DNA from 3 places in the Caloranaerobacter longqiensis genome. Region 2 is predicted to be linked to each of the others. Evidence: a T-box and tRNA genes for the amino acid it is inferred to sense, from the RefSeq annotation. Region 2 holds a T-box; the other regions hold tRNA genes.
The links. A T-box is a leader RNA that pairs with one kind of tRNA and senses whether it is charged. The one in region 2 lies ahead of AB4Y15_RS11030 (proline--tRNA ligase), so its partner is inferred to be a tRNA-Pro.
Positions count from the first base shown of each region.

Region 1: it has a tRNA-Pro gene. The T-box ahead of AB4Y15_RS11030 (proline--tRNA ligase) is inferred to sense a tRNA for this amino acid. The anticodon was not compared.
Region 3: it has a tRNA-Pro gene. The T-box ahead of AB4Y15_RS11030 (proline--tRNA ligase) is inferred to sense a tRNA for this amino acid. The anticodon was not compared.

Region 1 is NZ_JBFWFX010000001.1:310,238-313,527, forward strand. Features, by position in the region: gene AB4Y15_RS01560 (phosphodiester glycosidase family protein) at 1-664, opposite strand, end outside; gene AB4Y15_RS01565 (tRNA 2-thiocytidine biosynthesis TtcA family protein) at 697-1,407, opposite strand; tRNA gene AB4Y15_RS01570 (tRNA-Pro) at 1,557-1,633, opposite strand; gene AB4Y15_RS01575 (COG2426 family protein) at 1,989-2,462, shown strand; SAM riboswitch class I at 2,552-2,658, shown strand; gene metK (methionine adenosyltransferase) at 2,913-3,290, shown strand, end outside.
Region 2 is NZ_JBFWFX010000015.1:22,763-26,052, forward strand. Features, by position in the region: gene AB4Y15_RS11025 (ABC transporter permease) at 1-1,085, shown strand, start outside; T-box leader at 1,132-1,341, shown strand; gene AB4Y15_RS11030 (proline--tRNA ligase) at 1,401-3,125, shown strand.
Region 3 is NZ_JBFWFX010000003.1:56,690-59,979, forward strand. Features, by position in the region: gene AB4Y15_RS03650 (NAD(P)H-dependent glycerol-3-phosphate dehydrogenase) at 1-262, shown strand, start outside; gene spoIVA (stage IV sporulation protein A) at 426-1,904, shown strand; tRNA gene AB4Y15_RS03660 (tRNA-Pro) at 2,060-2,137, opposite strand; gene AB4Y15_RS03665 (biotin/lipoyl attachment domain-containing protein) at 2,289-3,290, shown strand, end outside.

The DNA.
Region 1 (3,290 bases), on a different contig from region 2:
GAGGTTGATTAATTCTTACTTCTTTAACTGTATTTTCTTCAACAACTATTTCTATCATATCGTCGAAATAAGTATTTCCTATACTTTTTAAACTCCAGTTTTTATCGTATAAAATGACTTCTTCATATTTGTCACTCGATTTGTTTATTGCGGAGAGAATAACAGGTTGTCCATCTTCTGGAACTGCTTTAATTTGCCATTTCCAGAAGGATATAAAAGGATAATTATTTTTATCTATCGCAAATACAGGTAGTCTATTCCAATGATATGGTGGAGATGAAACCATTTCTCCATTTGATATGACAACCCCTAGAGGGAAAGAGTCTTTAGCTGTTGAGAAAAAATCGCCATTGATACCAGCAATAGCTTGGGAATTTTTTATCATGTTAGATAGAGTTTCTCTTTTAGAAATTCCTTCTTTATTAAAAAGAACATCTAAGCTAGTGTATTTATCTTTTAAATTTACTCTTAAAACATTTATATTCCACCAGCCGTCAGAGGTAAATTTTTGAATGTGTTCATGTATGACGCCACTTGAAATATTTTCTACAGTTTTTCTTTCATGGAGCAATATTGGCTTGTCTGCAAAACTCATAGATAAGCTTGAAAATATGATTACTCCACTAGCTATATATGAAACTACTTTTTTGAAAAGTCTATTCATAGTTATCACCCTTTGGATTTAGTAATTGGTTATTAAAACCATAAATTTAACTGTTCTTTATTTTTGATAGCTGTAATAAGCCTATCTCTTGCTTTAGGAATATCTTTATATACATTTTTCATAAGCTGTTTTATATATTCTCTTTTAGTATTTCTATTTGCAGGGCAAGGACTTTCTACAGTAGGTAGGTTATGTCTTTTGACAGCTCCTTTTATTTGATGCTCTGTAACATAAATAAGAGGCCTAATTACTGTAATATCTTTTCTGGACATATATGTTTTAGGTGAAAAAGTATTTATTCTTCCTTCATAAAACATGCTTAAGAATAATGTTTCGATGGCATCGTCTGCATGATGTCCTAGAGCAAGTTTATTTAAACCTTTTTCTTTCATAAGATCGTGCAGAGCTCCTCTTCTCATTCTTGCGCAAAGCGAACAAGGATTTTTTTCTTTTCTAATATCGAAAATAATTTTACCTATTTGAGTTTCTTTTATAGTATATGGAACGTTAATTTCTTCTACGAATTTTTTTACTTCGGATAAATCAAAACCTTCAAAACCTAAAGTTAAAGTGATTGCTTCTAATTCATATTTTACTGGGCTAAATCTCTGGAATATTTTTAATCCATATAATAGAGTTAAACTGTCTTTTCCACCTGAAACTCCAACGGCAATTCTATCGCCATCTTCTATAAGGTTAAATTCTTCTACTGCTTTTCTTATTGCTCCTACTATTCTTCTCATGTGATCAGCCTTCCTTTTTCTTGTGTATAATGTTTGTATTAAATACATTTGTTTGCAATATTTATTATATACTATTTAGTTGAAGTTTAGATTACAAAAGGATTACAAAAAATAAAAAACAGCTGAGAATATTCTCAGCTGTTTTTTTCTGGTCGGGGTGGAGGGACTCGAACCCCCGGCCCCATGGTCCCAAACCACGTGCGCTACCAAACTGCGCCACACCCCGTTGACTTATCACGAATGTTATTTTAAAGCATATTGAGTTAACTTGCAATACTGTTAACAACCGATTAATTGAAATTATATCGTAAATTCTAATTAATTCTTGTTATTACTTCAAATTTCTTATCATTACTAAAAACAAATAACTAATATAGAGTTGCAGAAAAATATTTTTCTTTTATTTTTTATATTATATAATATAACTTATATAGTTCAAATTGCAGACCAAACAGGAGATTAAGCCAGCATCTTACAAGACAGGACGTCTTGATTAGGTGCTAGGTATTAGATAAGATGTAGAATTAGTTTATAGTTGATATGCTAAAAAAGAATAACGGACATAGAATGGAGTGATTTGTATGTTAATGCAAACTTTAAAAGTTTTAAAAGATGAACTTATTGTAATGCTTGTTGCTGCTTCACCTATTTTTGAATTAAGAGGAGCTATACCACTTGGAATAGCAATGGGATTTACACCTTTATATAGTACAATATTAAGTATTATAGGCAATTTAATACCTGTACCTTTTTTACTTAAGTTGTTAAAACCTTTATTTGATTATTTTGGAAAGACAAAGATGTTCGGCAAAATTGTAGAATGGATTAAGCAAAGAACTTTAAAAAGAAGTAAAAAAGTTGAAAAATATAGTGCTCTAGGGTTATTTCTTTTAGTAGCAATACCATTACCGTCTACTGGTGCTTGGACTGGATGTTTAGCAGCGACTTTATTTAATATAGATTTCAAATATTCTTTTCCAGCAATCGTGGTAGGTGTATTTACAGCTGGATTAATAGTTTTTATTTTAAGCAATCAAGTTGTTGGGTTGATGTAGATAAAATCAAGTTTTGAATAAAAAAACTGTTGACTTGGTTTATAAGCTGTGATATTATATTTCGAGAACAATTTAATAAAAATCTTGATACCTTATCAAGAGTGGTGGAGGGAATGGGCCCTGTGAAACCCGGCAACCGGTAACTAAAGTTACACGGTGCTAAGTCCCACAGAATGTAGATTCTGAAAGATGAGGTTATCTCAGAAAATTACCTCTTCCTTTTGGAAGGGGATTTTTTTTAGAAAAAAAGGGAATAGTAAAGGAAAATTTAAAATTAGTCAGAAGCCTAATAACTATTGCAATTGTTAGTTAATAAATCAACATAAAAAATCAATAATTGCTAATAATAACCATGTGAATTCTGTTTATACTTATATGTTGAATTTAATATTTAAAATTTAGAATTTAAAATTTAAAATTTAAAATTCATTTAGCATGGGAGGTATGAAGATGAGAAAATGGTTATTTACTTCAGAATCAGTTACTGAAGGACATCCTGATAAAATCTGCGACCAAATTTCAGATGCAGTACTTGACGCTATATTAGAATGCGACCCAGAAGCTAGGGTAGCATGTGAAACGTCAGTTACTACTGGATTAGTTTTAGTATCAGGAGAGATTACAACTAAATGCTATGTAGACATACCAAAAATCGTAAGAAAAACTATAGAAGATATTGGTTACACTAGAGCTAAATACGGTTTTGACTGCGATACTTGTGCAGTTTTAACTTCTATTGATGAACAATCTCCTGATATTGCTATGGGAGTAAATGAAGCATTAGAACACAGAGAAGAAGCAAAAGATGAACTTGACTTAATTGGTGCT
Region 2 (3,290 bases):
CAATACTGATATTTCCTATTTTAAGTTTGGCATTAGGTAGTGGAGCTTCTGAAATTATAGAAGAGGGGACAAGGCCTATTGAGATAGCTGTTATTTCAGAAAATGATAATGGACTTTTAAAATATTTAAATACACATGAAGGGATAAATATTGTAAATACAGATGCGCCTGAAAAATCTTTGGAAAAACTTGAGGTTAAGGCTATAGTAAAAATCGATAAATATTTTGATGAAAAAGTAAATAAAGGTGAATTTGGTACAGTTGAAATAATATATGATGAATCTAGTCAAAAATCTTCAATGGCGTATCCTAGATTGAAATCAATAATTAATGATTATTCTCAAATTATTGTATCTAAAAGATTAAAAGAGTTAGGAACAGATAATAATATACTTAAGGTTGTTGATATTAAAGCTATATCAGTGGCTAAAGAAGATGGATTTGGTATTATTATGTTTTCTATGATGCTTCCGATGTTCCTTACTATATGGTCAGCAGTCGGTGGTATACCTGCAGCCACTGATTTAGGTGCAGGAGAAAAGGAAAGACAGACACTAGAGCCTCTTTTAACAACTAGAATAAACAGACTTTCATTATTGATAGGCAAATATTTTACAGTTGTTGTTGCTGGAATTATAGCTACTTTAGCATCTTTGACAGGTTTTATTATAGCGACGAAATTGAATTTAAATTTATTTGGAACTATAAGCAATCTTCCTATAAATACAATTTTAATTATAGGGTTATTTTGTATAGGGTTAACTTTAACTTTTAGCAGTCTAGAATTGGCAGTTAGTTTTTATGCAAGAAACTTTAAAGAGGCTCAGACATATTTGACGCCAGTAACGATTATAATGCTTATACCGGCTTATTTGACCATGTATTTAGATGGAAGAGCAATACCAAAAGTTTATTTCCATATTCCAATAATTAATATAATTTCGATTATTAAAGAGGCGTTAGTTTCTATCTATAATCCAGTGCATATAGGTATAGTTTTAATTTGGACGCTAATCTATATAGCTGTAGCGTTAACAGTAACGGTAAAACTGTTTAATAAAGAAACGGTAATTTTCAGAAACTAATTGACAAACATTAAGATTTTTAGTATTATAAATTTCAAAATTAATAGTATTAGCGAAGAGGGGAAATAGTAGATAATCAAGGTCTACAGAGAGGAAATCCTTGGCTGAGAGATTTCTGACCCGCTGTTTATCGAACCCGTCCCTGAGCTTCTAGACTGAAATTAGTAGGTCTAGACGGTTAATACCGTTAGCTATTAAGAGAGGGCTATATTTTTAGCCAATTAGGGTGGTAACGCGGATAACCTTCGTCCCTAGAATTATAGGGGTGAGGGTTTTTTGATTTTAGAAAAGAATAACAAGAAAGGGGTATAGTTTATGAGAATGTCAAGAATGTATATGCCAACACTTAGAGAAGTACCTTCAGAAGCAGAAATTCCAAGTCATCAGCTTTTGTTAAGAGCAGGCATGATAAGAAAGTTAGTTTCAGGGGTTTATTCTTTCTTGCCTCTTGGATACAGAGTAATGAGGAAAATAGAGCAAATAGTAAGAGAAGAGATGGATGCGGCAGGGGCACAAGAAGTGCTTATGTCAGCTATACAGCCAGCTGAAATATGGAAGGAAAGTGGACGTTGGTATGAATTTGGTCCAGAAATGTTTAGACTTAAAGATAGACATGAAAGAGAATTCTGTTTAGGACCTACACATGAAGAATATTTTACAGATCTTATAAGAAATGAGGTAAAGTCATATAAACAATTGCCTTTAAACATTTATCAGATACAAACTAAGTACAGAGATGAAAAAAGACCTAGATTTGGTCTTATGAGAAGTAGAGAGTTTTTAATGAAAGATGCTTATAGTTTTGATAAAGACGAAGAAGGTATGAAAAAATCTTATGAAATAATGTGGAAAGCTTATGAAAAGATATTTACTAGATGTGGACTAAAGTTTAAAGTAGTTGAAGGCGATTCAGGTGCAATGGGAGGAAGTGATTCCCATGAATTTATGGCTATGTCTGATGTTGGAGAAAGTCAAATAGCTTATTGTGAAAAATGTGATTATGCTGCTACAGATGAGAAAGCTAAGTGCATATACAATTTAAATGCAGATGAAAGTGTTGAATTAGAAACTGAAAAAGTTCATACTCCAGATGTTAAAACTATTGAACAATTAGTAGAGTTCTTAAATGTTCCAGCAGATAAATTTGTAAAAACGTTAATCTATAAAATAAAAGATGAGATAGTAGCAGTATTAGTACCAGGAAACAGAGAGGTTAATGAAGTTAAATTATGTAATTTATTTGGTGTAAGAGAACATGAATTAGAGATGGCAAATGAAGATATAGTTAAAGAAGTTACAGGAGCTGAGGTAGGCTTTGCAGGCCCTATTGGAATAAGTGATAAAGTCAAGCTAATAGTAGATTCTAGAGTAGCTCAAATGAAAAACTTTATAGTAGGAGCTAATGAAACAGATTATCATATTAAGAATGTAAACTACGGTAGGGATTTTGAAGGTCAAATAGTTGAAGACTTATTATTAGTAGAAGAAGGAGATTCATGTCCAAAGTGTGGAGAACCATTGAAGATAGCTAGAGGTATAGAAGTAGGTAATATATTCCAATTAGGGACTAAGTATAGTAAAAGTTTAAATGCTACATTCCTAGATGAAAACGGCAAAGAGAGATATTTTGTTATGGGTTCATATGGTGTTGGTATTTCAAGAACGATGGCTGCGATAATAGAGCAAAATCATGATGAAAGAGGTATAATATGGCCTCTATCAGTAGCACCATATCATGTAATAATAACTATAGTTAGCACTAAGAAAGAAGAACAAGTAAATCTAGGAGAAAAGTTATATAAGGAATTAATGGATAAAGGAATTGAAGTATTATTAGATGATAGAAATGAAAGACCAGGAGTTAAGTTCAATGATGCTGATTTAATTGGTATACCTATAAGAATAACAGTAGGAAGAAAGGCAAATGAAAACATAGTAGAATTTGTACTAAGAGCTACAGGTGAAAAAATAGAAATTTCATCAGATGAAGTTTATGAAAGAATAAAGGCTGAATTTGAAAGACAAGGATTAAAATTATAGATAAAACAATTTTAAGGCGGTCAACGACCGCCTTAAAATTATCGATAAACAATAGATCTTATTTTATCCCTTTCAATTTCAATTATTTGATACATATTAAGTTTTAAGTCTTTTTTTAATTTAGTATTGTTGAATAAATTTTTAAGAAATGAAAACATCGCAATC
Region 3 (3,290 bases), on a different contig from region 2:
GCGAGCAGGCATTAAGATTGGACAGGGAGCTAGTTTAGAAGAAGCAATTAAATCTGTAGGAATGGTTGTAGAGGGAGTAAAGACGACTAAAGCGGCATATGAATTAGCTAGAAAATATAATGTAAAAATGCCGATAACTGAAGAGATTTATGGAGTTCTTTATGAAGGAAAAGATGTTAGATATTCTGTTTTTAATTTAATGATGAGAGATAAGAAACATGAAATGGAAGAAATTGTACATGAAACTGGATTTAATTGGTGAGGACATCGAAAGGATGTCTTTTTTTTGTTAGCATGTCATATTATTTTAATCTTTTCATATATATATAATGTTAAGAACTGAGTCCAAATTTATATTTTTCTGAGAGGGAAATTATACTAAAAATGGAGATTCTTCAATATATTATATAAAGGGGGGAAAGTGGATGAAGAATTTCGATATATACAAGGATATTGCTGAAAGAACGGATGGAGATATATATATTGGAGTTGTAGGTCCTGTTAGAACAGGTAAATCAACATTTATTAAAAAGTTTATGGAATTACTAGTTATACCAAATATAGATAATACATACAGAAAAGAGAGAGCTAATGATGAATTACCACAAAGCGGTGCTGGTAGAACTATAATGACAACTGAACCTAAATTTGTTCCAAGTGAAGCTGTTGAGTTAACATTGAAAGATAATGTTAAATTCAGAGTCAGAATGGTAGATTGCGTAGGATATATAGTAAAAGGGGCTTTAGGACATGAAGAGAATAATATGCCTAGAATGGTTACTACACCATGGTTTGAAAAAGAGATACCATTTGAAGAAGCTGCTGAAATAGGGACTAGAAAAGTTATAACTGATCATTCTACTATTGGATTAGTTATAACTACTGATGCTTCTATAACAGACATTGAAAGGTCTAATTATATTAAGGCTGAAGAAAGAGTTATTAGTGAATTAAAAGAACTTGGTAAACCTTTTGTAATATTACTCAATTCAAGGCATCCAGATTTAGATAGTACAATAGCACTCAGAGAAAGTTTAGAGGAAAAATATCAGACACCAGTAATTGCAGTAGATTGTTTAAATATGTCTATAGAGGATATTAATAATATTCTTGAAAAAGTATTGCTAGAATTCCCAATAAGAGAGATTAATATCAATCTGCCTAGTTGGGTTGAAGGATTATCTAATAAACATTGGATACGTGAAAATATATTCAATTCAATTAAGGAAACTGTAACAGAATTATATCGAATTAGGGATATTACAAATACATTAGATAAATTTACAGATTGTGAAGCTATTGAAAATGCAACTATAACTGAGATTAAATTAGGTGAGGGAATAGCTAATATTAAAATGGATGTTGAAAATAATTTATTATATGATGTAATAAGTGAAATAACAGGCTATAAAATAGTTGGAGAACATCAGTTATTAGGATTAATTTCTAAACTTGCTAAATCTAAGAAAGAATATGACAAAATAGAAAGTGCATTAAAAGATGTAAGAGAGAAAGGATACGGATTAGTACCTCCTAGCCTTGAAGAATTAGAATTATATGAACCTGAAATCTTTAGGCAAGGTAATAGATTTGGAGTTAAATTGCGTGCAAATGCCCCAAGTTTACATTTGATTAGAGCGGATATAACAACTGAAGTATCACCAATTATTGGAACAGAGAAGCAGAGTGAAGAATTACTAAAATATTTATTAGATGAGTTTGAAAATGATCCTTCAAAAATTTGGGAATCAAATATGTTTGGCAAAACACTACATGACTTAGTAAAAGAGCAACTCCAGAGCAAGCTTAATATGATGCCTGATGATGTGAGAATTAAAATTCAGAAAACTCTTCAGCGTATCGTAAACGAAGGTAGTGGAGGGCTAATCTGTATCATAATATAATGGTACTTAATGGTACTTTGGCTAACAGCTAATAGCTGTTAGCCTGCTTTTTATATTTAGGTGCTAAAGTGTTGATGAACACATATTTATAAAAATAAATGTTTTGGCAACAAGTTCTGGGAAGGTTTTACCTTCCCAGTTATTTTGTGCGAGAATGGTCGGGATGACTGGATTCGAACCAGCGACCCCAAGTCCCCCAGACTTGTGCGCTAACCAAGCTGCGCTACATCCCGAGAGCAATATATATTATACATATTTTTTAAAAGTTTGTAAAGTTGATGTAAGAATTATGATATACTTGACTTATAAACAGAAATAGGTCTTTAGTTGTATTTGTATGTAAATAACGCTTATTGTTAAAATGATGAAGGAAAATCTTAAGATATGAAGAAATATAATATAAATTGGTGTGGTGATATTATGACTAAAGATAAAAGAAAACAAAAAAGAAGAAGACGAAAAAAGTTTAGAATTGGTTTGGTAATAATAGTAATAATTTATTTATCATTAAGAATGTTACCAACGTTTTGTGTAACAAATGCAGCTACAGTAATAGTTGAAGAAGGTAGTATTGATGTTTTTGAAAAGGCTAAAGGAATTATTTTTAAAAATGAAGTTGTATATAGAGCGACAACTAATGGTAAAATAATTTTTGCTAAAAATGAAGGCGAAAAGGTTGGATTAGGGACTTTGATAGGACAAGTAGTAGCATCAGATAAGAATCATAAAATAGCAGAAGAGTTGAATGTTATAAATAAAAGGATTGAAGAGTTAAGCAATAAGATTAAAACACAGGAGATATTTTCGAATGATATAGAAAAGAATAAGATTTTTATAGATGAGAAAATAGATATTTTGAGAAAAAGCATTTTAGAAGGTAACTTTGTTAAAGTAAATCAAGTAGCAGAAGATTTAAAATTAGATTTAGATAAGCGTTCAGATTTGTTTGGTAACAATTCGTTAATAGCTAATGATTTAGACAAACTGTATGAAATGCGTAAAAATTTACAAAACAGATTGAAAAATGCAAAAGCAAATTATTATTCAAAAAATTGCGGTTTAGTAAGTTATACTATTGACGGTTTGGAAGAAGTATATAGCTTAAAGAGTTTATCGAATTTTACTCCTGATAAGTTTAGGATTATAGAAAGGAATATACATAAAATTAATAACGATTTGGAAGTTACTTTAGGTGAACCAATTTTTAAAATAATTGACAACTATAAATGGTATCTTGTAGTAAAACTAACGTCTGAGAGTAGTATAGATAGATTGAATGAAGGAAAAGATGTATATATAAAGTTTATAGAAAAAAATGAAAAAATAAAAGGTAAAGTTTATAAAGTAAATAAAGGCAATAATGGAAATATAGTAATATTTGAATTT